One region of the Cedecea sp. genome, then DNA from elsewhere that is predicted to be linked to it. Evidence: predicted binding sites of a transcription regulator. Region 1 holds the regulator's gene; each other region holds the start of a gene.
The links. The regulator LexA, encoded in region 1, represses DNA repair genes until DNA is damaged. The targets are predictions, from matches to a motif close to TNCTGTATGTACATACAGNA.
Positions count from the first base shown of each region.

Region 2: a site for LexA is predicted at 2,637-2,656, ahead of dinB (DNA polymerase IV). Genes of this name have one in related genera too.
Region 3: a site for LexA is predicted at 2,227-2,246, ahead of VGM55_RS25025 (metal-dependent hydrolase). Genes of this name have one in related genera too.

Region 1 is NZ_DASYBS010000093.1:43,664-53,538, forward strand. Features, by position in the region: gene ubiC (chorismate lyase) at 259-768, shown strand; gene ubiA (4-hydroxybenzoate octaprenyltransferase) at 768-1,640, shown strand; gene plsB (glycerol-3-phosphate 1-O-acyltransferase PlsB) at 1,708-4,137, opposite strand; gene VGM55_RS14610 (diacylglycerol kinase) at 4,269-4,637, shown strand; gene lexA (transcriptional repressor LexA) at 4,747-5,355, shown strand; gene dinF (MATE family efflux transporter DinF) at 5,431-6,765, shown strand; gene VGM55_RS14625 (CsbD family protein) at 7,001-7,210, shown strand; gene zur (zinc uptake transcriptional repressor Zur) at 7,281-7,793, opposite strand; gene VGM55_RS14635 (cupin domain-containing protein) at 7,889-8,392, shown strand; gene VGM55_RS14640 (conjugal transfer protein TraF) at 8,564-9,871, shown strand.
Region 2 is NZ_DASYBS010000026.1:55,740-65,614, forward strand. Features, by position in the region: gene pepD (beta-Ala-His dipeptidase) at 1-1,431, shown strand, start outside; gene dinB (DNA polymerase IV) at 1,559-2,614, opposite strand; gene dpaA (peptidoglycan meso-diaminopimelic acid protein amidase) at 2,873-3,613, shown strand; gene VGM55_RS04195 (class II glutamine amidotransferase) at 3,584-4,351, opposite strand; gene lpcA (D-sedoheptulose 7-phosphate isomerase) at 4,407-4,988, opposite strand; gene fadE (acyl-CoA dehydrogenase FadE) at 5,218-7,662, shown strand; gene VGM55_RS04210 (SgcJ/EcaC family oxidoreductase) at 7,886-8,338, shown strand; gene VGM55_RS04215 (amidohydrolase) at 8,512-9,279, shown strand; gene hpxK (allantoate amidohydrolase) at 9,316-9,875, opposite strand, start outside.
Region 3 is NZ_DASYBS010000160.1:9,549-19,423, forward strand. Features, by position in the region: gene VGM55_RS25010 (fructosamine kinase family protein) at 1-738, shown strand, start outside; gene VGM55_RS25015 (YniB family protein) at 773-1,309, opposite strand; gene hxpB (hexitol phosphatase HxpB) at 1,477-2,145, shown strand; gene VGM55_RS25025 (metal-dependent hydrolase) at 2,267-2,857, shown strand; gene VGM55_RS25030 (L-cystine transporter) at 2,990-4,381, shown strand; gene cedA (cell division activator CedA) at 4,576-4,812, opposite strand; gene osmE (osmotically-inducible lipoprotein OsmE) at 4,962-5,303, opposite strand; gene nadE (ammonia-dependent NAD(+) synthetase) at 5,572-6,399, shown strand; gene yddG (aromatic amino acid DMT transporter YddG) at 6,465-7,355, shown strand; gene cho (excinuclease Cho) at 7,422-8,285, shown strand; gene VGM55_RS25060 (nuclear transport factor 2 family protein) at 9,246-9,689, shown strand.

The sequences.
Region 1 (9,875 bases):
ACCCCAGTCACTTATTTATATAAGCTCCAGGGGATTATTCCCCCTACGGGGCCGCAGTAAACTGCGTTCAAAGTCGCTTGCGCGAATTTGTCACTCCCTTGCCGCCTGGGTGTGACTGGCATTATTTAGGGGAAAGAGGGGGGCAGCATTTCCTGTTGCTCAATTGTTGCGATATTTGCCGCGGGTGTTGCCATTGTCTGCCCCCCGATGACGTTCTGCGCTACAATGCCGTCAGGTTATGTATCGGAGAGTATTCCCATGTCCGACGCGCTTTCGCCGTTGCGCGCCCTGAAATTCTTTACGGAGGTCCCGCAAGGGCTTAGCTCCGCTTATCTCGACTGGCTGCTGCTGGAAGATTCGATGACCAAACGCTTCGAACAGCACTGCAGCAAAGTCACCGTCCGCATTGTGCGTGAAGGTTTTTTTCCGGCCGGCAGTGATATGCCTGAAGCCGGGTTACTGCCCGTCTCTGAGCGCTACTGGCTGCGGGAAATTATTCTCTGTGGTGATGACGAACCCTGGCTGCTTGGGCGCACCGTTGTGCCTGAAACCACGCTAGAGGGCCCCGAGTTGGCCTTGCAGAAGCTTGGCAATACGCCGCTCGGACGCTATTTGTTTAGCTCATCAACCCTGACGCGCGACTACATTGAAATTGGCCGCAGCGCCGAACTCTGGGGGCGTCGCTCCCGGCTGAGACTCTCCGGCAAACCGCTGCTGCTGACCGAACTGTTCCTGCCGGCGTCTCCGCTGTACAAAGAGGAAAGATAATGGAGTGGAGTCTTAACCAGGGAAAACTTCTGGCCTACCACCGGTTGATGCGTACCGACAAGCCAATTGGTGCTTTGCTGCTGCTGTGGCCAACGCTGTGGGCGCTGTGGATTGCCACGCCGGGACTGCCATCGCTGAAGAATCTGATCGTATTTATCGCTGGCGTCTGGCTGATGCGTGCCGCGGGCTGCGTCGTGAATGATTATGCTGACCGTAAATTTGACGGCCACGTTAAGCGTACCGCACAGCGCCCGTTGCCCAGCGGGGCGGTTTCCGAGAGAGAAGCGAAGATTCTGTTTGTTGTGCTGGTGGGGCTTGCCTTCCTGCTGGTACTGACGCTAAACACCATGACTATCCTGCTATCGATAGCGGGGCTGGCGCTGGCATGGGTGTATCCGTTTATGAAGCGCTACACGCATTTGCCTCAAGTGGTGCTGGGGGCGGCTTTCGGCTGGTCGATTCCAATGGCCTTTGCCGCGGCTGGCGAGTCTGTGCCGCTAAGCTGCTGGCTGATGTTCCTGGCGAATATTTGCTGGACCGTGGCGTATGACACGCAGTACGCAATGGTCGATCGTGACGATGACCTGAAGATTGGCATTAAGTCGACGGCTATTCTGTTTGGCCGCAACGACAAGCTGATTATCGGCCTGCTGCAAATCGCGACCATGGTGCTGATGGGGATTGTTAGCTGGCTAAACGGCCTGGGTGGCGCGTTCTACTGGTCAATTTTACTGGCGGGTGGATTGTTTATTCATCAGCAAAAACTCATTGCCAGGCGCGAGCGGGAAGGCTGTTTTAAAGCGTTTATGAACAATAACTATGTGGGACTGGTGCTGTTCCTTGGGCTGGCGCTGAGCTACCTGCATTTCTGAATGTTCAGGCAATAAAAAAAGGCGAGTCGATGCGCAATGCCGACTCGCCTTTTTTGTTTCCGCGTGATTAAGAGGCGTCGTCCTGTGAGGCCGAGCTCTCAATAGTCAGACGTACATCCGAGGTCACCAGGTCTGCCAGCATCTGGTAAACCTTGATGGTCTCAGTCGCGTCGGCGTCCCCGGTATCGCTGATATAGCCCTCATCCCGCAGGGTGAGCACCAGCGAGGTAAAGACGGCTTTATCGAAGAACTCAGGGGCGTTAATGCCATGGAGAACGGACAGACGCTGCGCCACCGTGCGGCTTTCGCGCTCCAGTGTCCCGCGGTTAATCGACGGGTTGGCGCTCAGCTGCCAGAAGGTGATGGCATAACGCTGGATGGTCTCGCGCACGCCCGCTGCCAGGAGCTGCAGGGTGCGTGAACGGTTAGGGTTGATCTGCACTTCATCATCGGCAACCATCACCAGACCCTGACGTTCCATCTCCGCAATCAACGCATCAATTTCTCTGCCCAGCTCGCTTTTTTCCCAGCGCAGGAACAGTTCGGCTTTCAGCATCGGATAAATCACTTCTATCTGACGCAGCAGCTCGACCCGTGAGATGTGGCGATGCTGAGTGATGATAGACGCCATCAGAGAAGGCAGCACCAGCATATGCATGATGTTGTTACGATAGTAGGTCATCAGCACGGCCTGCTCGCGCGGCAGAATGATGATGTCACCGATGGTATCTTTCTCAACCTCGAACTTGTTCATCTGCAGCGCATGGTTAATTAGCGCATCCGCCGTGACCGTTGGTGCGGTGGCGTCCGGAGAATACGGAACGTTACGCAGCAGGTTCAGATAGCAATCGAGCTGTTCGGTAAGCTGTTCACGCGTCAGCGAGCGCTGGCGCGAAGCAAGCAGTGCGGTACAGCACAGGTTCATGGCGTTGGCCGCCCCTGCGTTGTTGATACGCACCATCAGATCGGCGGCGATATCGTTCACCGTTGGCGTCAGCCATGCGGGACGAATCGCTTCGATAGGATCGATAGAATCTCGCCATTCCGGCACATGCTGGTTCAGGTAGGTCATCAGCGGCAGCGGTTCGCCGAAGTTTACATAGCCCTGGCCAAGGTTACGCAGCTTACTCAGACCGCGAACCATCTGCATGAAACCTTCTTTTTCCTTGGTCGCTCCGCGCAGTTCTTTGGCATAAGTACCCACTTCCATTACGTGCTCGTAGCCGATGTAAATCGGCACCAGCGTAATAGGGCGGGTACCGCCGCGCAGCATTGCCTGAATCGTCATCGACAGGGTGCCGGTCTTCGGATCAAGCAGGCGACCGGTACGTGAACGCCCACCCTCGACAAAGTACTCAACGGAATAGCCGCGGCTGAACAGCTCGCCGAGATATTCGCGGAACACCGTGGAGTAAAGTTTATTGCCCTTGAACGTACGGCGAATAAAGAACGCGCCCAGGCGGCGGAAAATCGGGCCGGCTGGCCAGAAGTTCAGGTTAATACCGGCGGCAATGTGCGGCGGGACCAGCCCCTGGTGATAAAGCACGTAGGAGAGCAGCAGGTAATCCATGTGGCTGCGGTGGCAAGGCACATAGACAATTTCATGGCCGTCATGGGCAAGCTGGCGCACGCGCTCTGCGTTATGCACGTTAATGCCCTGGTAGAGACGGTTCCAGGTTAACCCTAAGACGCGATCCGTTAAACGCACCGCTTCATAGGAAAAGTTAGCGGCAATCTCTTCCATCAGCGCGATGGCGTTTTGCTGCGCCTTCTCATGGGAGATTTTCTTGCTGCGAGCTTCATCTTCAACCGCGCGGGCAATCGCTTTTGACGCCAATAGCTTGTTGAAAAGATCCTGGCGTACCGGCAGGCGTGGCCCGACCGCAGCCAGACGCTGGCGGGCAAAGTGAGTACGCGCCACGCGAGCCAGTTTTTGGGCGATAATCTTGTCCGTGCCGTGTTCGGTTGCCATGCGGCGCAGCGAAACCGGTGGGGAAAAGCGCACGAAGCTATCGCGGCCCAGCCACGAAACCGCAAAGAATTTCTGGACACCGTTCAGGGTGCGTAAAGGCGGATTGATTTCCCCTTTCTCGCGGCCTGGCGAGCGGCCGAACATCACGGAAACCGGCACCATCTGCACATCGAGGTCTGGGTTGCTGCGGTGCAGATCCAGATAATCGTGGAACAGTTTTATCGACTCTTCTTTTGGCGTGTAGTAGGTAAAGACGCGCGGCCCGCCGTGAATAAACACGTAGCGCGGCAGCAGTACGCCGTCAATTTCCAACGGTTCCAGTGGGTCGGGCAGGTCGTGATCCAGACATTGGGCACGCAGCGTCAGTAAGTCTGCCTTAGAATTGTAGGGCAGGACGTACATAATGGGGCGTGAAGGATCCAGACCGAGCTCGGTTTGGGGATCCGCCGGGATAGACTTGCTCTTTACCAGAACGCTTAATGGTAAATTAAGTAATTTGTAGTAAATTCTTGGCCAGCCTGACATAAATGATGTAAAGCCTCAGGTTAATAATGCAAATGCGCCGCAAGGATATCAGAAACTCTGGGGAATTTCTGTGGCGCTGCGATTTAGACTCAATGAGCATTGACGCTCAATATTTAAAAAGGTTTCCTTGAATGGCGAATAATACCACCGGCATCACCCGCATTATTAAGGCTGCAGGCTACTCGTGGAAGGGGCTGCGTGCGGCCTGGATCAACGAAGCCGCCTTTCGTCAGGAGGGCGTGGCTGCGGTTATCGCTATTGTTATCGCCTGTTGGCTGGACGTTGACCCTATTACCCGTATTTTACTGATTGGCTCGGTCGTGTTGGTGATGATTGTCGAGATTCTCAATAGCGCCATTGAAGCGCTGGTTGACCGTGTGGGCACCGAGTACCACGAGCTTTCCGGACGAGCCAAAGACATGGGTTCTGCTGCGGTGCTGATAGCGATTATCCTTGCCGTTGTGACCTGGGCCACGCTGCTTTGGTCACATTTGCGATAGCCTTTCCAGAATAGTTTAAGTCGCTGGTTTTTTGCTTAATTTGTGGTTTCAAATTCGCCCGGGGCTGTATATACTCACAGCATAACTGTATAAACACCCAGGGGGCGGAATGAAAGCACTAACTACCAGGCAGCAAGAGGTGTTTGATCTCATTCGGGATCATATCAACCAAACCGGCATGCCACCGACGCGCGCCGAGATTGCACAACGTCTGGGGTTCCGTTCTCCAAACGCCGCTGAGGAACATCTCAAAGCGCTGGCCCGTAAAGGGGTTATCGAGATTGTTTCCGGCGCGTCGCGAGGTATTCGCCTGCTGGTTGAAGAAGAAAGTGGCCTGCCGCTGGTGGGCCGCGTTGCAGCCGGTGAACCGCTGCTGGCGCAGCAGCATATCGAAGGCCACTACCAGGTTGACCCGTCTCTGTTTAAGCCGAATGCGGACTTCCTGCTGCGCGTAAGCGGCATGTCGATGAAAGATATCGGCATCATGGACGGCGATTTGCTTGCGGTACACAAAACGCAGGACGTGCGTAACGGCCAGGTGGTTGTCGCGCGTATCGACGATGAAGTGACCGTGAAACGCCTGAAAAAGCAGGGCAACACCGTGCATCTGCTGCCGGAAAACAGCGAATTCCAACCTATTGTCGTCGATCTCCGCGAGCAGAATTTTAGCATTGAAGGTCTGGCCGTTGGGGTGATTCGCAACGGCGAATGGCTGTAACCCTTCTTCTGGTGGTGCGGTAAATCTGCCGTACCACTCGCTTTAAACTCCTCTATTTTCCCCTGGATCATTCCCATGCGATTCTTCTCGTCAACGGATGGTGCGCTGTGGTGGCTGGCGCTGCCGATGATTTTTTCCAACATAACCGTACCGCTGCTGGGTCTTGTCGACACCGCCGTCATCGGCCATCTCGATAGCCCGACTTATCTTGGCGGGGTGGCTATCGGCGCGACGGCGACCAGCTTCCTGTTTATGCTGCTGCTTTTTCTGCGAATGAGTACCACCGGGTTAACGGCGCAGGCGTTTGGCGCAAACGATCCACAGCGGCTGGCGCGCGCGCTGATTCAGCCATTGATGCTGGCGCTGATCGCCGGGCTTGCCATCGTGCTACTGCGTTATCCGCTGATCGCCCTCGCGCTGCATGTCGTTGGCGGCAGCGAAGACGTGCTGTATCAGGCTCGTCGTTTCCTGGAGATCCGCTGGCTGAGTGCTCCCGCATCGCTGGCTAACCTCGTGCTGTTGGGCTGGCTGCTGGGCGTTCAGTATGCGCGGGCACCGGTGATCCTGCTGGTGGTGGGGAACCTTATCAATATCGTGCTCGACCTCTGGCTGGTGATGGGGCTGCAGATGAACGTGCAGGGGGCGGCGCTGGCGACGGCAGTATCTGAATACGCCACGTTTATTATCGGCCTGGTGATGGTGCGTAACGTTCTGAAGCTGCGCGGTATTAGCTGGGCACGTCTTAAAACGGCCTGGCAGGGGGATCTCCGCAAGCTGCTGGCGCTCAACCGCGACATCATGCTGCGTTCGCTGCTGCTGCAAATTTGCTTTGCCTCCATCACCATCTTCGGCGCGCGTCTCGGTAGCGAAATTGTGGCGGTGAACGCCGTGCTGATGACGCTGCTGACCTTCACCGCCTATGCGCTGGACGGCTTCGCTTATGCGGTGGAAGCTCATTCCGGGCAGGCCTACGGCGCACGTAACCGTGGGCAACTGCTGGAGGTTTGGGGCGCAGCGTGCAGGCAGGCCGGGTTGGTCGCGGTTGCATTTGCCGCTCTCTATGCCGTTGCCGGAGAACACATCGTCGCGCTGCTGACGTCCTTGCCGGAACTGCGTCAGCAGGCCGACAGTTACCTGGCCTGGCAGGTCGTATTGCCGGTCGTCGGCGTCTGGTGCTATCTACTGGACGGCATGTTTATTGGGGCGACGCGTGGCGCGGAGATGCGTAACAGCATGGCGGTTGCCGCATTAGGCTTTGGCGTGACGCTGCTTACGCTGCCGCTGTTTGGCAACCACGCTTTATGGCTGTCGCTGGCGGTATTTTTGGCTTTGCGCGGCCTGTCGCTCGGTTATATCTGGCGGCGCCACTGGCGCAATAACACCTGGTTTGCCGCGCATGGCGACCATTGATCGCGTTTTCTAATCCTCGTTAACTTCTCATCTATCATGCTGATTTCCCGCTTTTAAGGCGGGAGTCCGCGTGCCACTGATTTTGAAAATGGTTAAAGATTCTGAGTTTTAAATGTAACCCGAAATCCTTGACTACAATTATTTCTACATCCAGCAGATATTGGATGTTTTCCAGAAATTCAGCATCCGACAGTGAGGATGCAAAACACCTAAACCGAACGATGAGGAGATGACAATGAATAAGGACGAAATCGGCGGTAACTGGAAGCAGTTCAAAGGTACGGTCAAAGAAAAATGGGGTAAGCTGACCGATGACGACATGACCGTCATTGAAGGGAAGCGTGACCAACTGGTGGGTAAAATCCAGGAACGTTATGGTTACGCCAAAGACCAGGCAGAGAAAGAGGTTAAGGACTGGGAGTCCAGGAACGAATACCGCTGGTAACCTGGCGGCCCCTCAAATGTGCTAATCCGTAAACCAATCCTGCCCGGGTACAAGGATGTACCTACCCTTCTTAACGCTTTTTCTTCGGCTGCACAGTGTGGTCGTGATTGCAGGCGCCGTGGTGGCGACAGGCTTCAACTTCCGAACAGTCTGAACACAGCCCGTGGGCTTCAATCACGTTGTGGCGCAGGGCAAAACCCATTTTTGACGCCAGATTCTGCATAATATCTTCTACACCCTGAGCCGCCTGCTCTTTCACTGCCCCGCATCTGTCGCAGATAAACATGGCAGAAGAATGGGTTGGATGATCGATAAAATTGCACAGCACGTAGCTGTTGTTGGATTCCACCCGGTGCACAAAACCCTGCTCCAGCAGAAAATCCAGCGCACGGTAAACGGTGGGTGGCTTAGCCTGTGGCTCGCTGACGCGCAGGAGATCCAGCAGGTCGTAGGCGCTGATGGCGCCGGTTTGCTCGGCCATAAGGCGCAACACCTCGAGACGCTGCGGCGTCAGGCGTACATTGCGTTGCAGGCACAGCTTTTCAGCCTGTGCTAACACGTCATGCGAAGTTGTGGTGTCCATCAGCCTCTCCCGGTCATTGACGCAATACTTTACCATAATGCGGATAAAACGCCGAATCCTGGTACATAATGACCCTATCTACCCAGGAGGAAGTGATGCAAAAACCCGATTGTATTCGCCACTGGCGCGAGCTGGAAGGCGAGGATGATTCAACCTATCCGGACAGCACGGAGCTGTTTTCTATTGGTGCCCCGCTTGCCCGCAGTTTTGGCTTAGGCCGCCTTGGTATTCACCACGAGCGCATTCCGCTTGGACGCAGAACCTCTTATCCCCATGCGGAGAGCAGCGAGGAGGAGTTTGCGTATGTGCTCGAAGGGCACCCGGAAGTGTGGATCAATGGCCATCTTTGGCAGCTTGAGCCCGGCGATAGCGTAGGTTTTCCTGCCGGAACAGGCATTTGCCATACCTTTATCAATAATACCGAGCAAGACGTTCGGCTATTGGTCGTAGGGGAGGCTAATAAAGCTGAAAATAAAATTTATTACCCGCTAAATCAGTCTTACGCCGTGCAGCGCAAGGATCGCTGGATAGATCATCCCCCTCAATTCTTTGGTCCGCATAACGGTCTGCCTTCACGAAAGCCAAAGGGTAAACTATAAATTAATCAGCAAGGAAACAACGAGACGTTAACCCTAAGGATATATTTGGGATCTTGATGGTTCAAATATCCATCTTTTTATCGCGCTATTCACAGCAATAGTCTGCCTCTGTTCAGTCATAACTGTCAGGGGCGAGTTACATCATCTGACAATCAGACAGGCGTGCTGTGAATGAATAAAATAAAATCTTCGGTGGCGACACTTGCCGCAACGTTACTTATTGCCCATCAGGCCGGGGCGGCAGGGACCTGGTCCGAAGCGCGTAACGATGCGATGGGGGGAACAGGTGTTGCTTCTGCTAATTATGGCAGCGGCGTGTTAATCAACCCGGCGCTATTAGCCAGATCGCAGCCAGATGACAATATTACCGTTATTCTGCCGACCGTCGGGGCGCAAATAACGGATAAAGATAATCTCGAAGACAAAATTGATGAGATTAGCGATAAGGTGGACAACTATAAGCTGGCCATTGGATCGTTAACGCCGCGGGATATTCTTATCAATCCGAACGGCACGTTAAATCAGTTCCGCGGTGCGGCAGGGGATTTAGCCGGTGAGCTGGAAGATTTACGGGGCGAAACGGCAAATGCCAAAGCCGCAGCGGGCATTGCGGTCAGTATTCCAAATGACACACTCTCAGTTGCTTTTGTCACCAGGGCTTACGCACGTGCGAAGGTCAGCTCTTCAATCGATCAAAACGATATCGATTATCTGCACAGCATCCAGAATTCCAGCCTGGTGGCGGGCAGCGTAGCGATTGATGCGGCGCTAAACGGCTCAGACCGTATCACCCGGAACTTGAACTCCACCGCCTCCGGGCGTGCGGCTATCGTTTCTGATTACGGCATTGCGCTGGCCCACAAATTTGACGTCGGTGGCGTGCCGGTTTCCGTTGGCGTCACGCCAAAGCTGCAGAAAACCTGGCTCTATAACTACACCACCTCTATTTATGACTACCGCAGCGGCGACTGGAAGAACAGCCAGTACCGCAACGATGACACCGGATTCAACCTGGATGCCGGCGTGGCGGCCGATTTTGGCGAGAACTGGACCGTTGGCCTGAGCGGCCAGAACCTGGTTTCCCGTGATATCGACACGAAAGATATCCGCATCACTAACGGGCGCACCGGTGAAGTCCGTAGCTATAAAGATACTTATCAAATCAGCCCGCTGGTCACCGCTGGGGTGGCCTGGCATAACGAGCTGGTGACGCTGAGTGCCGACGGTGATTTGACCGAAACAAAAGGTTTCAAAAGCGAAGCCAATTCCCGGTATGTTGGCGTAGGTGCCGAAGTGAGGCCGCTTTCCTGGCTGGCAGTGCGTGCCGGTTACCGTGCGGATGTGAAAAATAACGACAGCAACGTCTTTACCGGCGGCGTGGGCTTCGCGGCGGGTAAACATGTGAACGTCGATTTGATGGGATTGTATGGCCAGGATCAAACCTGGGGCGCTGGCGCACAGCTGAGCGTAGCCTTCTGATGCT
Region 2 (9,875 bases), on a different contig from region 1:
CAGCCGCTGTGGGATATTTTTGCCAAAATCTGTTCTATTCCGCACCCGTCCTATCATGAAGAAGCGCTGGCGGAACACATCCTGTCCTGGGCAAAAGAAAAAGGCCTGCACGTAGAGCGCGACCAGGTCGGCAACATCCTGATGCGTAAACCTGCAACCGCGGGTATGGAAAACCGCAAACCTGTGGTTCTGCAGGCACACCTCGACATGGTGCCGCAGAAAAACAACGACACCGTTCACGACTTCACGAAAGACCCCATCCAGCCGTACATCGACGGTGAATGGGTTAAAGCGCGCGGCACCACCCTGGGCGCAGATAACGGCATCGGCATGGCTTCTGCCCTGGCGGTACTGGCTGACGACAGCGTAGTTCACGGCCCGCTGGAAGTGCTGCTGACCATGACGGAAGAAGCCGGTATGGACGGCGCGTTCGGCCTGCAAGCAGGCTGGCTGCAGGCGGATATTCTGATCAACACCGACTCCGAAACGGAAGGTGAGATCTATATGGGCTGCGCCGGTGGTATCGATTTCATCACCACGCTGCCGCTGCAGCGTGAAGCGGTTCCAGCCGGGTTTGATACCTTAAAGCTGACCATTAAAGGGTTGAAAGGCGGCCACTCCGGCGCGGATATCCACCTGGGCCTGGGCAACGCCAACAAACTGCTGGCTCGCTTCCTGCTGGCTCATGCAGCAGAGCTTGATGCTCGCCTGCTGGATCTGAACGGCGGCACCCTGCGTAACGCTATCCCGCGTGAAGCCTTCGCTACGCTAGCCGTACCGGCAGCGAAAGCGGCAGAGCTGAAGTCTCTGGCTAACGACTACCTCGCGGTCCTGAAAAACGAGCTGTCTGCGGTAGAGAAAAACATCACCGTGCTGGTCGAAGCCACAGGCTCCGACAAACAGGCGCTGACCGCGAAAACTCGCGATACCTTCCTGCATCTGCTGAACGCCACGCCTAACGGCGTGATCCGCAACTCTGACGCGGTGAAAGGCGTGGTAGAAACCTCCCTGAATGCTGGCGTCGTGACCATGAGCGACGACAGTGCGGAAATCATCTGCCTGATTCGTTCCCTGATCGACTCCGGTAAAGACTACGTGGTTAGCGTGCTGGAGTCGCTGGGCGCGCTTGCTGGCGCGAAAACCGTAGCCAAAGGTAGCTACCCTGGCTGGCAGCCGGACGCTCACTCTCCGGTTATGGGCCTGGTGCGTGAAACCTACCAGAAACTGTTCAACACCACGCCGAACATTATGGTTATCCACGCGGGTCTGGAATGTGGTCTGTTCAAAAAACCGTACCCGGAGATGGACATGGTTTCCATCGGGCCAACCATTACCGGCCCACACTCTCCGGACGAGCAGGTTCACATTGAAAGCGTCGGCCATTACTGGACGCTGCTGACCGAGCTGCTGAAAGCCATTCCGGCGAAGTAAGTTTTACCCTCACCCTAACCCTCTCCCTAAAAAGGAGAGGGGATTTTCTTTGTCTGCCTTACTTTCTGTGACGGTCCTATTTTTCCCCTTACCCCTTCCAGGGAGAAGGCCGGGATAAGAGTCGTGTTTACAGCCCCAGCAGCAGCTGCCTTTCGAGCTGTGGATCGAGCAAAGTCACGTGCAGCCCCACCAGCCTGACCCCACGTCCCCCTCTTCGCTCTTCCCAGGTTTTACGCGCGGTAGCAATCAGATCGGCTTTATTTAGCGTTGGCCAGACGTGTTCCTGCGTCGTCAACTGGAAATCATTAAATTTGAGCTTGATACCCTGGCGGGCAATGCGCAGATCTGCACGCTCTTTAGCCAACCTTCTCTCCAACTCCGGGTAGAGCCGCTCGATAATTTCCTCGCATTCATGCCATTCATGAATGTCTTCAGCCAGCGTACGTTCCACGCCAACCGACTTTCTTTGCCGCTCGCTGCTTATCTGCCGTTCATCGATGCCCTGGCTACGCTCCCAAAGCACGCGGCCAAACTTGCCAAAGCGCTTTAACAACATGGCCAGATCGGCATTTTGCACGTCCGCGCAGGTGCGTAAGCCAATGGTTTCCAGTTTGGCCGCCGTCACTTTACCCACACCGGGAATTTTCCCCAGCGGCAAGGTCTGTAAGAAAACCGGAACCTGCTCCGGGGTAATGACGTACTGGCCGTTCGGTTTATTGAGGTCGGAGGCGATTTTGGCAAGGAACTTTATTGGCGCAATACCGGCGGAGGCGGTGAGGTTGAGCTCGTCGGAAATGGCCTGGCGGATGTCTCGGGCAATCAACGTTGCTGAGCCCTGGCAGTGTTCGCTGCGGGTCACGTCCAGATAAGCTTCATCCAGCGACAGTGGCTCAATCAGCGGAGTGTAGCGGGCGAAGATTTCGCGAATATGGTTTGACGCCTCTTTATAGGCGTCAAAGCGCCCCGGCAGTAAGGTAAGATGAGGGCAAAGCTTCAGCGCCATCGCGGTGGACATTGCGCTGTGTACGCCGTATTTACGCGCAGGATAGTTGGCGGTACTGATCACTCCGCGCCGCTGGGCGCTCCCACCGATGGCCAGCGGAATATCACGCAGGGCTGGATTATCACGCATCTCTACGGCAGCAAAAAAGCAGTCCATATCGACATGAATGATTTTGCGCATACTCACCCAACCACGAAAACAACACTGGATAAGTATACAGGTTATTTTATCATTCAGGAAACCTTCCGGCGGTGAAAAACATTAACTGGCGCCAACCTTCCTGTTGACTCCAATAAAATTTGTAAACGCACCAGACTGCCGCTTGCGAAAATTAACCACGATGCTAAGGTGAGCGCTATCCTGTACAGAATTTTCTGATTTCGGGTCCCTTTAGCCGTCCTGGCTGTTAGTCTCAGGTTTATCAAGGAATCAAGCAGTATGCGTAAGATCGCACTGATTATTGCGATGCTCTCTATGCCGTTTTTCTCTTTCGCCAGCCTGCTTAGCAGCAGCGGTGTTGCCGCCCCTGTCGGCAAAGATAGCAGACAGCAGCTAATGGGATCCCCGGTTTATATTCAAATCTTTAAAGAAGAACGCACCCTCGAACTGTGGGTAAAGATGGGCGAGCAGTATCAGCTGCTCAATAGCTATCGCATCTGTAATTATTCCGGCGGTCTGGGACCAAAACAGCGCCAGGGCGATTTTAAAAGCCCGGAAGGTTTTTACAGCGTTGATCGCAGTCAGCTAAAACCGGACAGCCGCTTCTATAAGGCTATCAATATCGGGTTCCCGAATGAGTTTGACCGTTCTCACGGTTATGAAGGGAAATACCTGATGATCCACGGCGCCTGCGTGTCGATTGGCTGCTACGCCATGACCGACTCCGGCATTGACGAGATTTTCCAGTTTGTGACCGGTGCTTTAGTGTTTGGTCAGCCGCGCGTTCAGGTGAGTATCTTCCCGTTCCGCATGACCGATGCCAATATGGAACGCCACAAATACTCTACCTATATTAACTTCTGGAAAGGGCTGAAGCCGGGGTATGACTACTTCGCAGCTAACCACCAACCACCGAATGTTGCGGTAGTCAGCGGTAACTACGTGATTAGCAAACCTGCCGTGGCGACCCCGATACAGCCACAGCTGGTCTCAAACTATAAGCTCACCGAGGCAAAATAACGCCGACTTGCCTGGCTCAATTTTGTGCCAGGTTTCGTTGGCGGTCAGCGGCTGAGTGGCAATGACCGTGACCACATCGTTCGGTGTGGTCTCTTCCTGAAAGTCGATTTCCACATCCTGGTCCAACAGTTTCGCCACGCCAAACGGTGCTCTGCGCGTAATCCAGAACAGGTTTGTCGAGCAGAACGCCATCACGTAGCGCCCGTCCGAAAGCAGCATGTTAAACACGCCCTTCTCTCTTAGCTCCGCACCCAGTTCAGTAATGTAACGGAATACCGCTTCCATATTGCCCGGCGTGCGCGGGTAACGCTGCGTGAGCTTATGCAGCAGCCAGCAAAACGCCTGCTCGCTGTCGGTTTCCCCGATCGGACGAAACGCCCCTGTATCCAACGAGCGGTAGCCTTTCAGCTGCCCGTTGTGGGCATAGGTCCAGTTACGGCCCCACAGCTCGCGGGTAAACGGATGGGTATTTTCCAGCGCGACCTTGCCACGATTAGCCTGGCGAATGTGCGCAATAACCGAGCAGGATTTAATCGGGTAGTCCTGGACGAGACGGGCGATGGGCGAGTTGAAGCTCGGCTGCGGATCTTTAAAAGTGCGACAGCCTTTCCCTTCGTAGAAGGTAATACCCCAGCCGTCTTTATGGGGGCCAGTTCCGCCCCCGCGCTGCACCAGTCCGGTAAAACTAAAGCAGATATCCGTCGGTACGTTGGCACTCATCCCGAGCAGTTCGCACATCTTTTCTCTCCCACAACGAATGCCTCTGCCCGGAAAGAGCAGAGGACATTTCGGGCTAAGCTTTAACCATTTCTTTTTCGATTAACTGAATCAGGATGTGGATCACTTTGATGTGAATTTCCTGAATGCGGTCCGCGTAGCCAAAGTGCGGCACACGAATTTCAATATCCGCCGTGCCGGCCATTTTGCCGCCGTCTTTCCCGGTCAGGGTAATCACTTTCATCCCTTTCTCACGGGCAGCCTCAATCGCCTTAATAATGTTGCCGGAGTTGCCGGAAGTCGAAATCCCCAGCAGCACATCACCTTCACGGCCAACCGCTTCAACGTAGCGAGAGAACACATAGTCGTAGCCAAAGTCGTTGCTGACGCAGGAGATGTGGCTAACGTCAGAAATCGCGATCGCCGGGTAGCCCGGGCGGTTCTCACGGTAGCGGCCAGTCAGCTCTTCAGCGAAGTGCATCGCATCACAATGAGAGCCGCCGTTCCCGCAGGACAGAACTTTACCGCCCGCTTTGAAACTGTCTGCCAGCAGCACCGCTGCGCGCTGGATGGCATGAATATTTGCTTCATCCTTAAGGAAGTTAGTCAGCGTTTCCGCCGCTTCATTTAGCTCACTACGAATAAGATCCTGGTACATGAGGAGGTCCTTGAGGTTTGATTGAATTTCACCTCCGGCAGTGTACCGGATAGCGCCGAAAGCGAGAAGCGTAACCCCGCGGGTTTAGCCGGGCTTTTCCCTCAATGTGCGGCAACAATGTGAGCAAGGTTGTAATTATTTTGTAAACGCATTGATAAAAAAAGCAACATCCACTACAACCAATACATCACAAGTGGTCAGACCTCCTACAAGCAAGGGAGCTTTCTTTATGTTGATTTTAAGTATTGTCCTTACTCTCGTTCTGCTGGGTGTGCTGTTCTATCACCAGGCTAATTTGCTGCTTAGCAGCGTGATTCTCCTGGCCTGGACCGCCGCCCTGGGCGCCGCCAAGATCTGGTCCTTCTGGGTTCTGGTGCCGCTGGCCGTTATTCTGCTGCCGCTTATCTTTACTCCGCTGCGTAAATCCCTGATCTCCGCCCCGGTGTTCCGCGGCTTCCGTAAAGTCATGCCGCCGATGTCGCGCACGGAAAAAGAAGCCATTGATGCCGGGACGACCTGGTGGGAAGGCGATCTGTTCCGCGGTAAGCCTGACTGGGAAAAGTTGCATAACTACCCGCAGCCAAAGCTGACCGAAGAGGAACAAGCGTTTATTGATGGCCCGGTAGAAGAAGCCTGCCGCATGGCAAACGACTTCCAGATAACCCACGAACTGGCCGATCTGCCGCCGGAACTGTGGGCCTACCTGAAAGAGCATCGTTTCTTCGCGATGATCATCAAGAAAGAGTACGGCGGCCTTGAGTTCTCTGCCTATGCTCAGGCTCGCGTGCTGCAAAAACTGTCCGGCGTTTCCGGGATCCTGGCGATCACCGTTGGCGTGCCTAACTCCTTAGGCCCGGGCGAACTGCTGCAGCACTACGGTACCGAAGAACAAAAAGATCACTATCTGCCACGCCTGGCGCGCGGGCTTGAGATCCCTTGCTTCGCGTTGACCAGCCCGGAAGCTGGCTCCGATGCTGGTGCGATTCCGGACAGCGGCGTTGTCTGCATGGGTGAATGGCAGGGCGAACAGGTACTCGGCATGCGCCTGACCTGGAACAAACGCTATATTACGCTGGCGCCTATCGCTACCGTACTGGGCCTGGCGTTTAAACTGTCTGACCCGAAACGCCTGCTCGGCGGCGAAGAGGACCTCGGCATTACCTGTGCGTTGATCCCAACCCATACCCCGGGCGTGGAAATCGGCAAACGCCACTTCCCACTCAACGTACCGTTCCAGAACGGCCCAACCCGTGGGAAAGACATTTTTGTGCCCATCGACTTTATTATCGGTGGCCCGAAAATGGCCGGTCAGGGCTGGCGCATGCTGGTTGAATGCCTGTCGGTTGGCCGCGGCATCACCCTGCCGTCTAACGCAACCGGCGGCCTGAAATCGGTTGCAATGGCCACGGGCGCTTACGCCCACATTCGCCGTCAGTTCAAAATCTCTATCGGGAAAATGGAAGGGATTGAAGAGCCGCTGGCACGTATTGCGGGTAACGCTTATGTGATGGATGCTGCCGCGTCGTTGATTACCTACGGCATTGTGCTCGGCGAAAAACCGGCCGTGCTGTCGGCCATCGTGAAATACCATTGTACCCACCGCGGCCAGCGCGCCATTCTTGATGCAATGGACATTGTCGGCGGTAAAGGCATTATGCTTGGTGACGGAAACTTCGTGGCCCGTGCCTACCAGGGCGCGCCGATTGCCATCACCGTTGAAGGGGCCAACATTCTGACCCGTAGCATGATCATCTTCGGACAGGGGGCTATTCGCTGCCATCCATACGTGCTGGAAGAGATGGCTGCGGCGCAGAATAACGACGTGAATGCCTTCGACAAGCTGCTGTTTAAACACATCGGCCACGTGGGCAGTAACAAAATGCGCAGCCTGTGGCTGGGCCTGACCAACGGCCTGGGAAGCAGTACACCAACACGCGATGCCACGAAACGCTACTATCAGTACCTGAACCGCCTGAGCGCAAACCTGGCGCTGCTGTCGGATGTGTCTATGGCCGTGCTGGGCGGCAGCCTGAAGCGCCGTGAGCGCATCTCGGCTCGCCTGGGTGATGTTCTGAGTCAGCTGTATCTGGCCACTGCGGTACTGAAACGCTACGAAGATGAAGGCCGTAACGAAGCCGATCTACCGCTGGTGCATTGGGGCGTACAGGATGCGTTGTATCAGGCAGAACAGGCGATTGACGATCTGCTGCGTAACTTCCCGAATCGTTTTGTTGCCGGTACGCTGCGGCTGTTTATCTTCCCGCTGGGCCGCTGTTACGATGCGCCATCAGATGTGCTGGATCATAAACTGGCGAAAATCATGCAGGTTCCCTCCGCGACCCGTACGCGTATTGGTCGCGGCCAGTACCTGACGCCAAGCGAGCATAACCCGGCTGGCCTGCTGGAAGCCGCCCTGCTGGATATTATGGCCGCCGAGCCAATTCACCTGCGCATCTGCAAAGAACTGGGCCGCAACCTGCCGTTTACTCGCCTGGATGAGCTGGCGAAGCAATTGCTGGGCGAAGGCAAGATAAATGCCGATGAAGCGGCAATCCTGACCAAAGCCGAAACCAGCCGCCTGCGCAGCATCAACGTCGATGAGTTTGATCCGGAGGCGCTGGCGACACAGCCGGTGAAAGTGCCGGAAAAGCACAGAAAGGTTGAAGCCGCATAATCATTAACTGGCGATGACACAATTCCAAGCCCCATCATTTCTGATGGGGCTTTTTTGTGCTTTAGACATCGTGGCGTATCTCTTTTCCCGAGAAGTAACCCCTGGCTTTGAAAGGATTATTCAGTCATGGTAAATAAGTGTAACTATATAAGTTTGATATTGTTTCTGTTGGTTATCACTGATACTTCTTACCGCAGGATCCCCCCTGCCTAAAGGAATGAAGATGAAAAGAACCATTGGAATTGTTGGCTCGTTAATGCTGATCGCGGCACCGGCGTGGGCCACCACCGCCTCCCACTGCGTTAAGGCCGACAGGCTGCAGATTGAAGGACTCTTTGAGAGATGGAACAGCGCTTTAAAAACGGGAGAAGCAAAAAAGGTCACGGATAATTATCTAAGTGATGCCGTTTTATTGCCTACAGCATCCAATAAAGTGCGCCTGACGGAAGCAGAACGGCTTGATTATTTTGAGAAATTTCTGGCGAAAAAACCCGTTGGCAACATCGATAGCCGGACTATTCGTCTGGGCTGTAATAAAGCCGTAGACGCCGGAACATATACCTTTACCTTCGCGGATAATTCAAAAATTTCAGCACGTTATACTTTTACTTATGCCTGGGATGGCGCTCAGTGGAAAATTTCCACCCACCACTCCTCTGCCATGCCGGAAACCTGATCTGCTCTGTCAGTTAGCATCCCCGTTTTGCGGCACCCGGCCCTGGGGTAACACCGACCACTTAACGCTCTTTGAGTGAACGGTGTTACCCATCATCACTCCTTTTATTGCCAACAAAAGCGCGTTTTCTCGTGCTACAGTGAAAGAAATATTCTGCTAAGAGGCTGCCGATTGTGTCTGGTCTGAAAGTTTCCGTTCTGCAACAACCGCTCGTCTGGATGGACGGTGCCGCAAACCTGCGTCACTTTGATGTGCTGCTGGAGGGCGTACGCGGGCGTGACTTGATTATTTTACCGGAAATGTTCACCACCGGTTTCGCGATGGAAGCTGCCGTGCAGTCTATGCCTGAACAGGAAGTGGTTGACTGGATGCAGTTCAAAGCCCAGCAAACTCAGGCGATGATCGCCGGGAGCGCGGCTTTGCAAACCGAGCGCGGGCCGGTTAACCGCTTCCTGCTGGTACAGCCGGACGGCAAAGTGCATTTCTACGATAAGCGCCACCTTTTTCGCATGGCGGATGAGCATCATCACTACCAGGCCGGTGAAGAACGCGTGATTATTGAGTGGCGCGGCTGGCGAATTTTACCGCTGGTTTGCTATGACCTGCGCTTCCCGGTGTGGTCACGCAACCGCAACGACTACGACCTGGCGCTGTACGTCGCCAACTGGCCAGCCCCACGCTCACTGCACTGGCAAAGCCTGCTGCAGGCGCGCGCCATTGAAAATCAGGCTTATGTCGCAGGCTGTAACCGCGTAGGCACCGACGGCAACGGCCATCATTACCGTGGTGATAGCCGGATTATCAGCCCGCAGGGCGAGATCCTTGCCAGCGCCGAGCCTCACCAGGCGGCAAGGCTGGATGCCGATCTCTCGCTGATCGCGCTGAGAGAATACCGGGAGAAGTTCCCGGCATGGCAGGATGCCGATCCGTTCAGTTTGTAGTGAGTAGAATGCCGGCCTGCTCAGGCCGGCATTCTGCTATTCCCCTGCCAGTTTTGTCACGGCCTGAGTGAAAGCCTGGACGGCAAGCGCCACATCGCTTTCGATCACCGCCTCTGCCGGATGGTGGCTAATCCCCTTCTCACAGCGGACAAACAGCATCGCGCTCGGCCAACGTTCAGCGATAGCAATAGCGTCGTGCCCTGCACCACTTGGTAGCGAAAGGCAGCGTCCCTGAACGTCACTGACCGCCTGTGCCAGCGTGGCCTGGAGCTTCGCATCACACGGGGTGGCCGGGATAGCATAGTAGGCTTCCGCGCTAAACTGAACTCCGCGCCGGGCCGCAATCGCCTCGCCTTCAGCAAGAAGCTGATTCAGCAAACGTTCCAGGCTTTCATCGTGCGGGCTGCGAATATCCAGCGTTAGCTTAACGTCACCGGGAATGACGTTCACCGCACCGGGCGCACAGCTTAACGTTCCCACCGTTGCGACTTCATCAGGGCCATAGCGGCGAGTGGTCGTTTCAATCAATGTCATCCACTCGGCGGCGGCGGCCAGCGCATCTTTGCGCAGCGCCATCGGTACCGTCCCCGCATGAC
Region 3 (9,875 bases), on a different contig from region 1:
ATTTTCGTTAAGTGTGATGAGCGCGAAATGCAGCCCATCTTCACGGCCGAAGCCGACCAGTTAGAACTGCTCTCGCGCAGTAACACGGTGAGAGTGCCTAAAGTCTGGGGGCTGGGCAGCGACAGAGATTACAGTTTTCTACTGCTGGAATACCTGCCCTCTAAACCGCTCGATGCCCATAATGCTTTTCTTCTCGGCCAGCAGTTAGCCAGGCTTCACCAATGGAGTGACCAACCACAGTTTGGGCTCGATTTTGACAACGATCTCTCCACCACCCCGCAGCCGAATGCCTGGCAGCGCCGCTGGTCAACCTTTTTTGCCGAACAGCGGATTGGCTGGCAGCTAGAAATGGCGGCGGAAAAAGGTATCGACTATGGCGATATCGATCTGATTGTTGATGTCGTTCAGCAAGCGCTGGCCGCCCATCAGCCGCAGCCTTCTTTGCTGCACGGCGATCTCTGGTCAGGCAATTGTGCGCTTGGTCCTGACGGGCCGTTTATTTACGACCCGGCCTGCTACTGGGGCGACCGCGAATGCGATCTGGCTATGCTGCCGCTACACGGCGATCAACCGCCGCAAATCTATGACGGTTACCAGTCCGTTTCACCGCTGCCTTCAGGCTTCCTTGATCGCCAACCCCTCTACCAACTTTATACGCTGCTTAACCGGGCTATTCTGTTCGGCGGCCAGCATCTGGTCACGGCGCAAAAAGCGCTGGAACGGGTGTTAGCCGCCTGAGAAAGGCCACTCCTGCATGGAGTGGCTCATCGTCTTATAAAAAGCCGAGCAGCTTAAAGAAGAAATAACCCGCGACGATGACAATCACCGGCAGGATATAGAGTGGGAAAATCTGCAGTAAAATGGTGTGGTGAGGAACAATAACCTTAGCGTCGAGCTGCGCTTTACTGAGCCCTTCCGGCCCTTTTGCCTGCTCAAGAATCAGCTGATCCTGAACCCCTTCCCGCAAGAATTTTGCCTGGCGGCTCATGCGCGCACCGGAGTCCTGCAGCGCCAGCCCAATGAAAATTAATGCGAAAATAAGCCAAAACAAGATATTTGCCTGGCCGTGAAAATCCGGCTGCGGCGAGTTGTACCAGAACAAATTCAGGAACGGCGTATTAAAGCGCATCATCTCTATCATCACATGGGCAAAATCCAGTATCACGGCATCAATACCGGGCTGTTTTTCACTGTGCTGATACATAAACTTCAGAACCGAAATGACGGTAGAAAGCAGTGCCGGAATAAAAATCACCCATCCCGCAACGCGTTTCAGAATCGCAATGCGTCCAGCTTGTTGATACGTCATGCACTCCCCTTTTTAGGACGTAACGTTATACGTACAAAGTCTACCCTGTATATCGCCATTTAGCCTGAGCTTTGCAGGCTAAATTCGCAAAAGCGGTGGTTTCAGGTATGGTTTCCGGCTAAAGATACACAAACATTTCTTGTAGACGAACAGAAAGGAGTCATTTTATGGCCGAAACGCGTCAGATCCTCGCGGCAATTTTTGATATGGATGGACTATTAATTGATTCAGAGCCGCTTTGGGATCGTGCGGAGCTGGATATCCTGCAAAGTATTGGGGTCGACATTTCCCGTCGCCATGAGCTGCCGGACACGCTGGGGCTACGCATCGACCTGGTTGTTGCGCTGTGGTATGCCCGCCAGCCCTGGAACGGCCCGTCATGCGAGGAGGTCACTGCGCGCGTCATTGAACGTGCGATTTCACTGGTCGAAGAACAGCGTCCGCTGCTGCCGGGCGTGGTCGACGCGGTGAAACGTTGCAAAGCACTTGGCCTGAAAGTTGGGCTGGCTTCAGCTTCTCCGCTGCATATGCTGGAAAAAGTGCTTGAGATGTTCAGTCTTCGTCAGTATTTCGACGCTATCGCCTCCGCCGAACACCTGCCCTACAGCAAACCGCATCCTCAGGTCTACCTGGATGCAGCGGCAAAATTAGGCGTGGACCCACTGGCCTGCGTAACGCTGGAAGACTCCGTTAACGGCATGATTGCAACCAAAGCGGCGCGTATGCGCTCAATTGTCGTTCCTGCCGAAGAGAATTTCACCGACCCGCGCTGGTGCCTGGCGGACGCCAAACTTCATTCGCTGGTTGAGCTTAGCGAGGCAAACCTTAAAGGTTAAGCCATCGGGCGGTTCAGGCCGCCCCCTTTACTGACAAAATGTTACACCGTCACCGCTTCCGAATACTGTACAAAAACCCTATACTGGATGAATCGACAGTTTTCTTCATTCGGGTTGTATCATGACGGCGGAAGGCCACCTGCTCTTTTCTATTGCCTGCGCAGTTTTTGCCAAAAACGCCGAGCTTACGCCCGTCCTCGCCCAGGGAGACTGGTGGCATATTGTGCCGTCCGCCATTCTGACCTGCCTGCTGCCTGACATTGACCACCCAAAATCTTTCCTGGGCCAGCGGCTAAGCTGGATTTCAAAGCCCGTGGCACGAATGTGCGGACACAGGGGGTTCACCCATAGCCTGTTTGCGGTATTTGCCGGGCTGGCGCTGTTTTACCTTAAGGTGCCGGAAAGCTGGGTGATCCCGGCAGATGCATTACAGGGTATGGTTTTAGGCTATTTAAGCCATATTCTCGCCGATATGCTGACGCCAGCGGGCGTTCCACTGCTCTGGCCATGCCGCTGGCGCTTCCGCTTTCCCGTCGTCAGACCGCAAAAAGGAAACCAGCTGGAACGCGCATTGTGCATGGCGCTGTTCGGCCTGGCGGTATGGATGCCCCAAAGCCTGCCCGAAAACAGTGCAGTCCGCTGGTCGTCGCAGGCAATCAATTCTCTGCAAAACACCTTCAATAGCCTGCTAAATCACCAATCTGAGCATTAATTCGCCTGAATAATTCATTTGGTAATAATCAATTCCTTTTGAATATAAGTGCGCAGCTCAGCATCTGTTACGCTTTGCAACATAACGGCAGCCTACGCGCTGCCGAGTGACAATAAATCAGGAGATATGGGGATGAATTTTCCACTGGTAGCGAACATTGTGGTGTTCGTCGTATTGCTATTGCTGCTGGCGCAAACTCGCCATAAACAATGGAGCCTCGCCAAAAAAGTTCTGGCGGGTCTGGTGCTGGGCGTGATTTTCGGCCTGGCGTTACACACGATCTATGGTTCCGACAGCGCGGTGCTGAAAGATTCCATTCAGTGGTTTAATGTGGTCGGAAATGGCTACGTACAATTGCTGCAGATGATCGTTATGCCGCTGGTCTTCGCGTCTATTCTGAGCGCCGTGGCCAAACTGCATAACGCCTCTTCGCTGGGGAAAATCAGTATTCTGTCCATCGGCACGCTGCTGTTTACTACGCTGATTGCCGCGCTGGTCGGGGTGCTGGTCACTAACCTGTTCGGCCTCACCGCTGAAGGTTTGGTGCAGGGCAATGCCGAGAATGCACGTCTGGCCGCTATTCAGTCGAGCTATATTGGCAAGGTTGCCGACCTGACCGTACCGCAGCTGATCCTCTCCTTCGTGCCTAAAAACCCGTTTGCCGATCTCACCGGGGCGAACCCAACGTCTATTATCAGCGTCGTTATCTTCGCAGCCTTCCTGGGCGTGGCGGCACTGAAGTTGCTAAAAGATGACGCACCGAAAGGCGAGCGCGTGTTGGTCGCTATCGACACACTGCAAAGCTGGGTGATGAAGCTGGTTCGTCTGGTAATGCAGCTGACGCCTTATGGCGTGCTGGCGCTGATGACCAAAGTGGTTGCAGGCTCAAACCTTCAGGACATTATTAAACTGGGCAGCTTCGTCGTCGCGTCCTATCTTGGTCTGGCAATAATGTTTGGCGTCCATGCGGTTCTGCTGGCGTTCAACGGCGTAAGCCCGGTGAAATACTTCCGTAAAGTCTGGCCGGTGCTGACCTTTGCCTTTACCAGCCGCTCCAGCGCTGCAAGCATCCCGCTGAACGTAGAAGCACAGACGCGTCGTCTTGGCGTCCCGGAGTCCATCGCCAGCTTCTCCGCGTCCTTCGGCGCAACTATCGGTCAAAACGGCTGTGCCGGTCTCTATCCGGCGATGCTGGCGGTGATGGTGGCTCCAACCGTAGGCATCAACCCGCTGGATCCGGTCTGGATTGCTACGCTTGTTGGCATTGTTACCGTCAGCTCCGCAGGCGTTGCCGGTGTGGGCGGTGGGGCAACCTTCGCCGCGCTGATCGTGCTGCCAGCCATGGGGCTGCCAGTTACGCTGGTGGCGCTGCTGATTTCCGTTGAACCGCTGATTGATATGGGCCGTACTGCCCTGAACGTAAGCGGTTCCATGACAGCCGGTACCATCACCAGTCAGCTGATGAAACAAACGGATAAAGAGATTCTGAACAGCGACGATGAAGTGGAATTAGCCCATCGTTAATCTGCTTTAAGAAACAAAAAGGCCGCTATAACTCGCGGCCTTGATTTGTGTCAAACAACCGAAAAATGGGATTTTCGATTGTTTGGGCCAGACCAGAAAACATCATTCATTGTTTTTATTCGCGCGAAATCACATCTGTTAAAAACAATCAATTTCGTCTGGATCGGAAGGCCGCTATAACTCGCGGCCTTTTTTTATACTTCGTTTTCCTGACGCACCTGCTTTGCCCAGCGCTGTGCCGACTCCGGTAACGTAAACGGCGGGGACTGGCGGAAGGCATCGCCCAATAAGACAAACGCCACATACTGCCCGCGCAGAAGGTAGACATCTTTAAACCCATCCACGCGCCATGCTTGTGCCGGCGGCGCTGGCTCCACGCGAGGCGTGTAGGTAATGATCGGACGGGTGTTAGGTTGACGTAGTGGTTTCATAGGCAACGGGATTTAAACTGGATTAGTGAACAACATCACCATGATAACGGATTTACCCCGCATTCGTCGCCCCTTCTCAACCAGTTTCCGCGGGGTAAAAAAAGCCCGGCGGCAGAAAACTGCGGCCAGGCCTTACAGTGTACCGATCCTTAGGCTTTCGGTGCCTGTGGATCCGTATCGTATTCAGCACAACTTTGATAGCCGGAGTTCATCACGCGGCCCGCATCGTCCAGCGCAACAAAATAGGTTTCAGCTTTACCGTTACGCTGGCCAAGAATATAGGTCTGGCAGGTCCCCTTCGCGTGAATCATGGTCACTTCTGAAGAAGGTTTACCGGCGATCTGCTGAACCTGCGCACGCGTCATGCCTTTTTTCACATCTTTCACTACCGGTTCAGTCACCAGGTCTTTGGTACGATCGTAAGCCGTACAGCCTGCCAGCATAGTCATTACCGCTGCCGCGCCTAAAAAGCCTGCAAATTTATTATTCATAATAGTCCTCATCAATCAACGTGTTGATCCTGCGTGTTAAACAAGCCTGGAATATAAAAGAACATTTTTCAACTTGTTACCCTGAATGAGTTGAAATTCGGACAAAGAGAGTATCCATAAGATTAAAGACTGGTTTGTGGGAAAAGTCGCCGCCCGTAGGCTCTGTAACCCTTTGTGCCTTGTCGTTTAAAGCGCAACAGGGTAAGTTTTAAGGCAGTCAAATTTTGCCGCCTGCGTGTTGCAGGTACATGGTTATTGGAGAGGTTAAATGGCTCTGCAACAAGAGATTATTCAGGCACTGGGCGTTAAGCCACAGGTTGACGCCGCCCAGGAGATCCGCGTTAGCATCGATTTTCTCAAAGCGTATCTTAAAACTTACCCGTTTATTAAGTCCCTGGTACTGGGAATAAGCGGCGGCCAGGACTCGACCCTGACGGGCAAACTGTGCCAGTTAGCCATCGGTGAACTGCGTGAAGAAAGCGGCGATGAAAGCTATCAGTTTATCGCGGTCCGTCTGCCGTTTGGCGTGCAGGCTGATGAGCAAGACTGCCAGGATGCCATCACGTTTATCCAGCCTGATCGCGTGTTAACGGTGAACATCAAGGGCGCTGTACTTGCCAGCGAGCAGGCTCTGCGTGAAGCGGGTATCGAACTCAGCGATTTTGTTCGCGGCAATGAAAAGGCCCGCGAGCGCATGAAGGCGCAGTACAGCATCGCCGGGATGACCAAAGGCGTGGTGGTTGGCACCGACCATGCGGCCGAAGCCGTCACCGGCTTCTTCACCAAATACGGCGATGGCGGCACCGATATTAACCCTATTTTCCGCCTCAACAAACGGCAGGGCAAACTGCTGCTGAAAACGCTCGGCTGCCCGGAACATTTGTACCTGAAAGCTCCTACAGCCGATCTCGAAGACGATCGCCCTTCTCTGCCGGATGAAGCGGCCCTGGGCGTAACCTACGTGCAAATAGACGATTATCTGGAAGGAAAAACCGTTCCGGCCGAAACCGCAAAAATCATCGAAGGCTGGTATCTGAAGACGGAACACAAGCGCCGGCCGCCAATTACCGTGTTTGATGATTTCTGGAAAAAATAGTCGTAAATCGCTTCAGATAAACAATACTTCAGGGCGGCGCTTGCCGCCCTTTTTACAGGATGCATATGAACACCTCCTCGCAACGCGCAACGCTTACCGGTTTGGTCGCTATCCTTCTCTGGAGCACCTCCGTAGGCCTGCTGCGCAGTATCAGCGAACACTTTGGTCCGGTAGGCGGTGCTGCGCTGCTCTATACCGTCAGCTCACTGTGTCTTTGCATCGCCCGTGGACTGCCCAAAATAGGTGAACTCCCTCCTCGCTATCTTTGGGTCGGCGGGTTGCTTTTTGTCAGCTATGAGATAAGCCTCGCGCTTTCTATTGGCTTCGCGCATACCCGTGCTCAGTCACTCGAGCTGGGGATAATTAATTATCTCTGGCCCTGCCTGACGGTCTTTTTCGCCCTGTTTATAAACGGCCAGCGCAGCAATCTGTGGCTGTGGCCGGGTCTCGCGCTTTCCCTTGCGGGGATTGTGCAGGTGATGAAAGGCGACGGCGACTGGTCCCCGCTCGTGATGTGGCACAACATTCTCGATAACCCTCTGGCCTACGGTCTGGCCTTTGCTGCCGCCATTATCTGGGCGCTTTACTGCAACCTGACGCGGCGCTGGAGCGAGGGCAAAAGCGGCGTCAGCCTGTTCTTCTGCGCCACCGCTTTAGTACTGTGGATCAAGTTCGCCTTCGTAGAACAGGCCGAGATGCACTTCACCCTGTCCGGCACCGCGCAGCTGTTGTTTATGGGGATATCGACCGCCGTTGCCTATTCGGCATGGAACTTTGGCATTCAGCGGGGAAACATGACGATGCTTGCCACGGCCTCCTACTTCACGCCGGTGTTATCGGCTCTGCTCGCCACGCTATGGTTGGGCCTGCATCCGGGCTTTGCTTTCTGGCAGGGCGTACTGATGGTGGTAGGCGGCTCCCTTCTTTGCTGGCTTGCCACGCGCCGCTACGGCTAACGGCGATTTCCTCTCCACATCATGGGTTGCTATACTGGCCAAATAACCAGTACTCAGGAGTCAGATGTGGTAAGGCGTGCAAACGTGTCGCGGCTGGAGTTTGAAGGCGCGGCGGTCTATGAATATCCGGAGCATCTCCGCCCGTGGCTTGAAGGGCTACCCAAAGGGCCAGGCGTCTACGTTTTTCACGGTGAAAGCGACGTCATGCCGCTGTATATCGGGAAAAGCATTAATATCCGTACACGGGTCATGTCCCACTTTCGAACCCCTGACGAAGCGGCTCTCTTGCGCCAGTCGCGCCGCATTACTTTCAAGCGTACCGCCGGCGAGCTGGGTGCCTTGCTGCTCGAAGCGCAAATGATCAAAGAGCAGCAGCCCCTGTTTAACAAGCGCCTTCGCCGTAACCGCCAGCTTTGCTCCCTTTATCTACAGGGCGAAACGCCGCAGGTGGTGTACGCCAGAGACGTCGATTTCTCAAGCCAGCCAGGTCTTTACGGGCTGTATGCCAATCGCCGCGCCGCGCTGCAAACGCTGCAGGGCCTGGCAGACGAATATCGGCTCTGTTATGGCCTGCTGGGCCTGGAATCATTGAGCAAAGGGCGAGCCTGTTTTCGCTCGGCGCTTAAACGCTGCGCCGGGGCATGCTGTGGCAAAGAGAGTCAGACCGAACATCATGCCCGCCTGGTCGCCGCCCTTGAGCGGGTGCGCCTGATTTGCTGGCCGTGGAAAAATGCCGTCGCCATTGTTGAACGCAGCCCGGAGATGACCCAGTATCATCTTATCGACCACTGGTTTTACCTTGGCTCTGTACAACGGCTTGATGAAGCCCAAAACCGCCGTCAGCCACCGGATGGGTTTGATAATGATGGCTATAAAATTCTTTGTAAACTGATACTGAGCGGGGAATATGAGGTAATAGCGCTAGAGTAAAAGAATTGTCCACAAAACATTGTCATTAAAAAATATGATTATCCTCGCACAAGAGCATTATTGATTTAACCTCAATATTGAGAAAAATTTGGCACCGCAGCATCAATAAAAAAAGCCCTGTATTTCAAGGGCGAAGTTGGAGTGATCCGAAGTGAGGCTATCATCATTTGAAAGCCAAATTGGGGATATAAAAACGTCAAAGCAAAATGCTTACGCAGCCTGCCTTTAACGAAACTCACTCTAGTGAGTGCGCTGATGCCTGTAAAGGCCCATGAGGAAACCTTCATATTTATCTCAATTTCTTCATCAGAGTTTCATGCATGGATAATCTGTTACAAACAAGATGAGCCATGAAAAAACATCATCTGCCATCCAATAACAATGATTGCCGCGGAGAGACCGACATAGAGTATGATCGCGATGGGTCTTGTTGCCCCCTGGGGTATATTCCAATTCGGCAGAAAAATGTTGACTCATGCGGTAAGGACTTTCTCTGTAAAGCACGAATGATGACCATCAAAAGGACTTTTTTCCTGGCGCCCTTATTCGCTAAACTTTTCAGTGCTGAGACAAAACATAATCACCCCATAATATAATAATATCCTTGTTATTTATCCTCCCCTTGTGTGTCCCAAGGGGATTTTTTTATATCCCACCAATAATTATATCCTGTCGCTCCACTACCAGGTAATTCCCCTCTCTGTCGCTGTAATTGAATGAATCATGAGGTATGACTTACCAACCATTTGCGCCTTTATTTTTAACGATTCAGGCATGATAAATGCGTGAGTTTTTCGTGAAACACTTCCCTTCGAGGCTGCCTTAAGGTATCTAAAGCGCGTGCGCTGAATATCTTCGAGCACGGAAAAAATCAGGACCCTGGCATTTCAGGAGGGTTGCACTGTGCATAGAAGCAGGTTTATTTCATTCATATTATTAATTCAAAAAAAGGAAACGGTTATGCGAAATTTTAGTAAAGCACTTTCAGCCATTTTTTTTATACTTATGCTAACGGTAGAAAATGCGCAAGCGGGCAACGAAGATGAAGCAGCAGTCGCAAAGCGGGAGCACGACTGGCGGGTGGCTTGGGTAATGAGCGACTACAAAACTCTGGAGGGGCTGCACGCCACGGATTATTATGCAATAAATAACGAGGGTCATTTCACTACTCGCAAGCAGGTATTATCCGACGTATTTGCGGGGAAATTCAAATACACCAGCATGGAGCATAAAGATATGCGCATTCGCGTTTATGGCAATACGGCTGTTGTGACAGGACTGACCATCAACAAAGGGCATCGTGGAGAGCGTGATGTAAGTGGGGTATTCGCTTACACGCGCATTTATGTGAAAGAAAACGGAATATGGCAAGCTGTACTCGCACAATATACGCGCCCTCAGTAACGAGAGCTTTAGAGGTGTGGGACTACTTCCCCACAGTCACCGTTATCGTTATTTAAAGTCCTGCACGGCTGGACTCGACGGACCTGGTAGGAGCAGCTCCGTACTTGCCTTATGGAGGGTAAGGCCCAATTTAGAGGGTGGCGATAAAAGCACTTACGTTCTTTATCTTGACAATAATCTTAACAC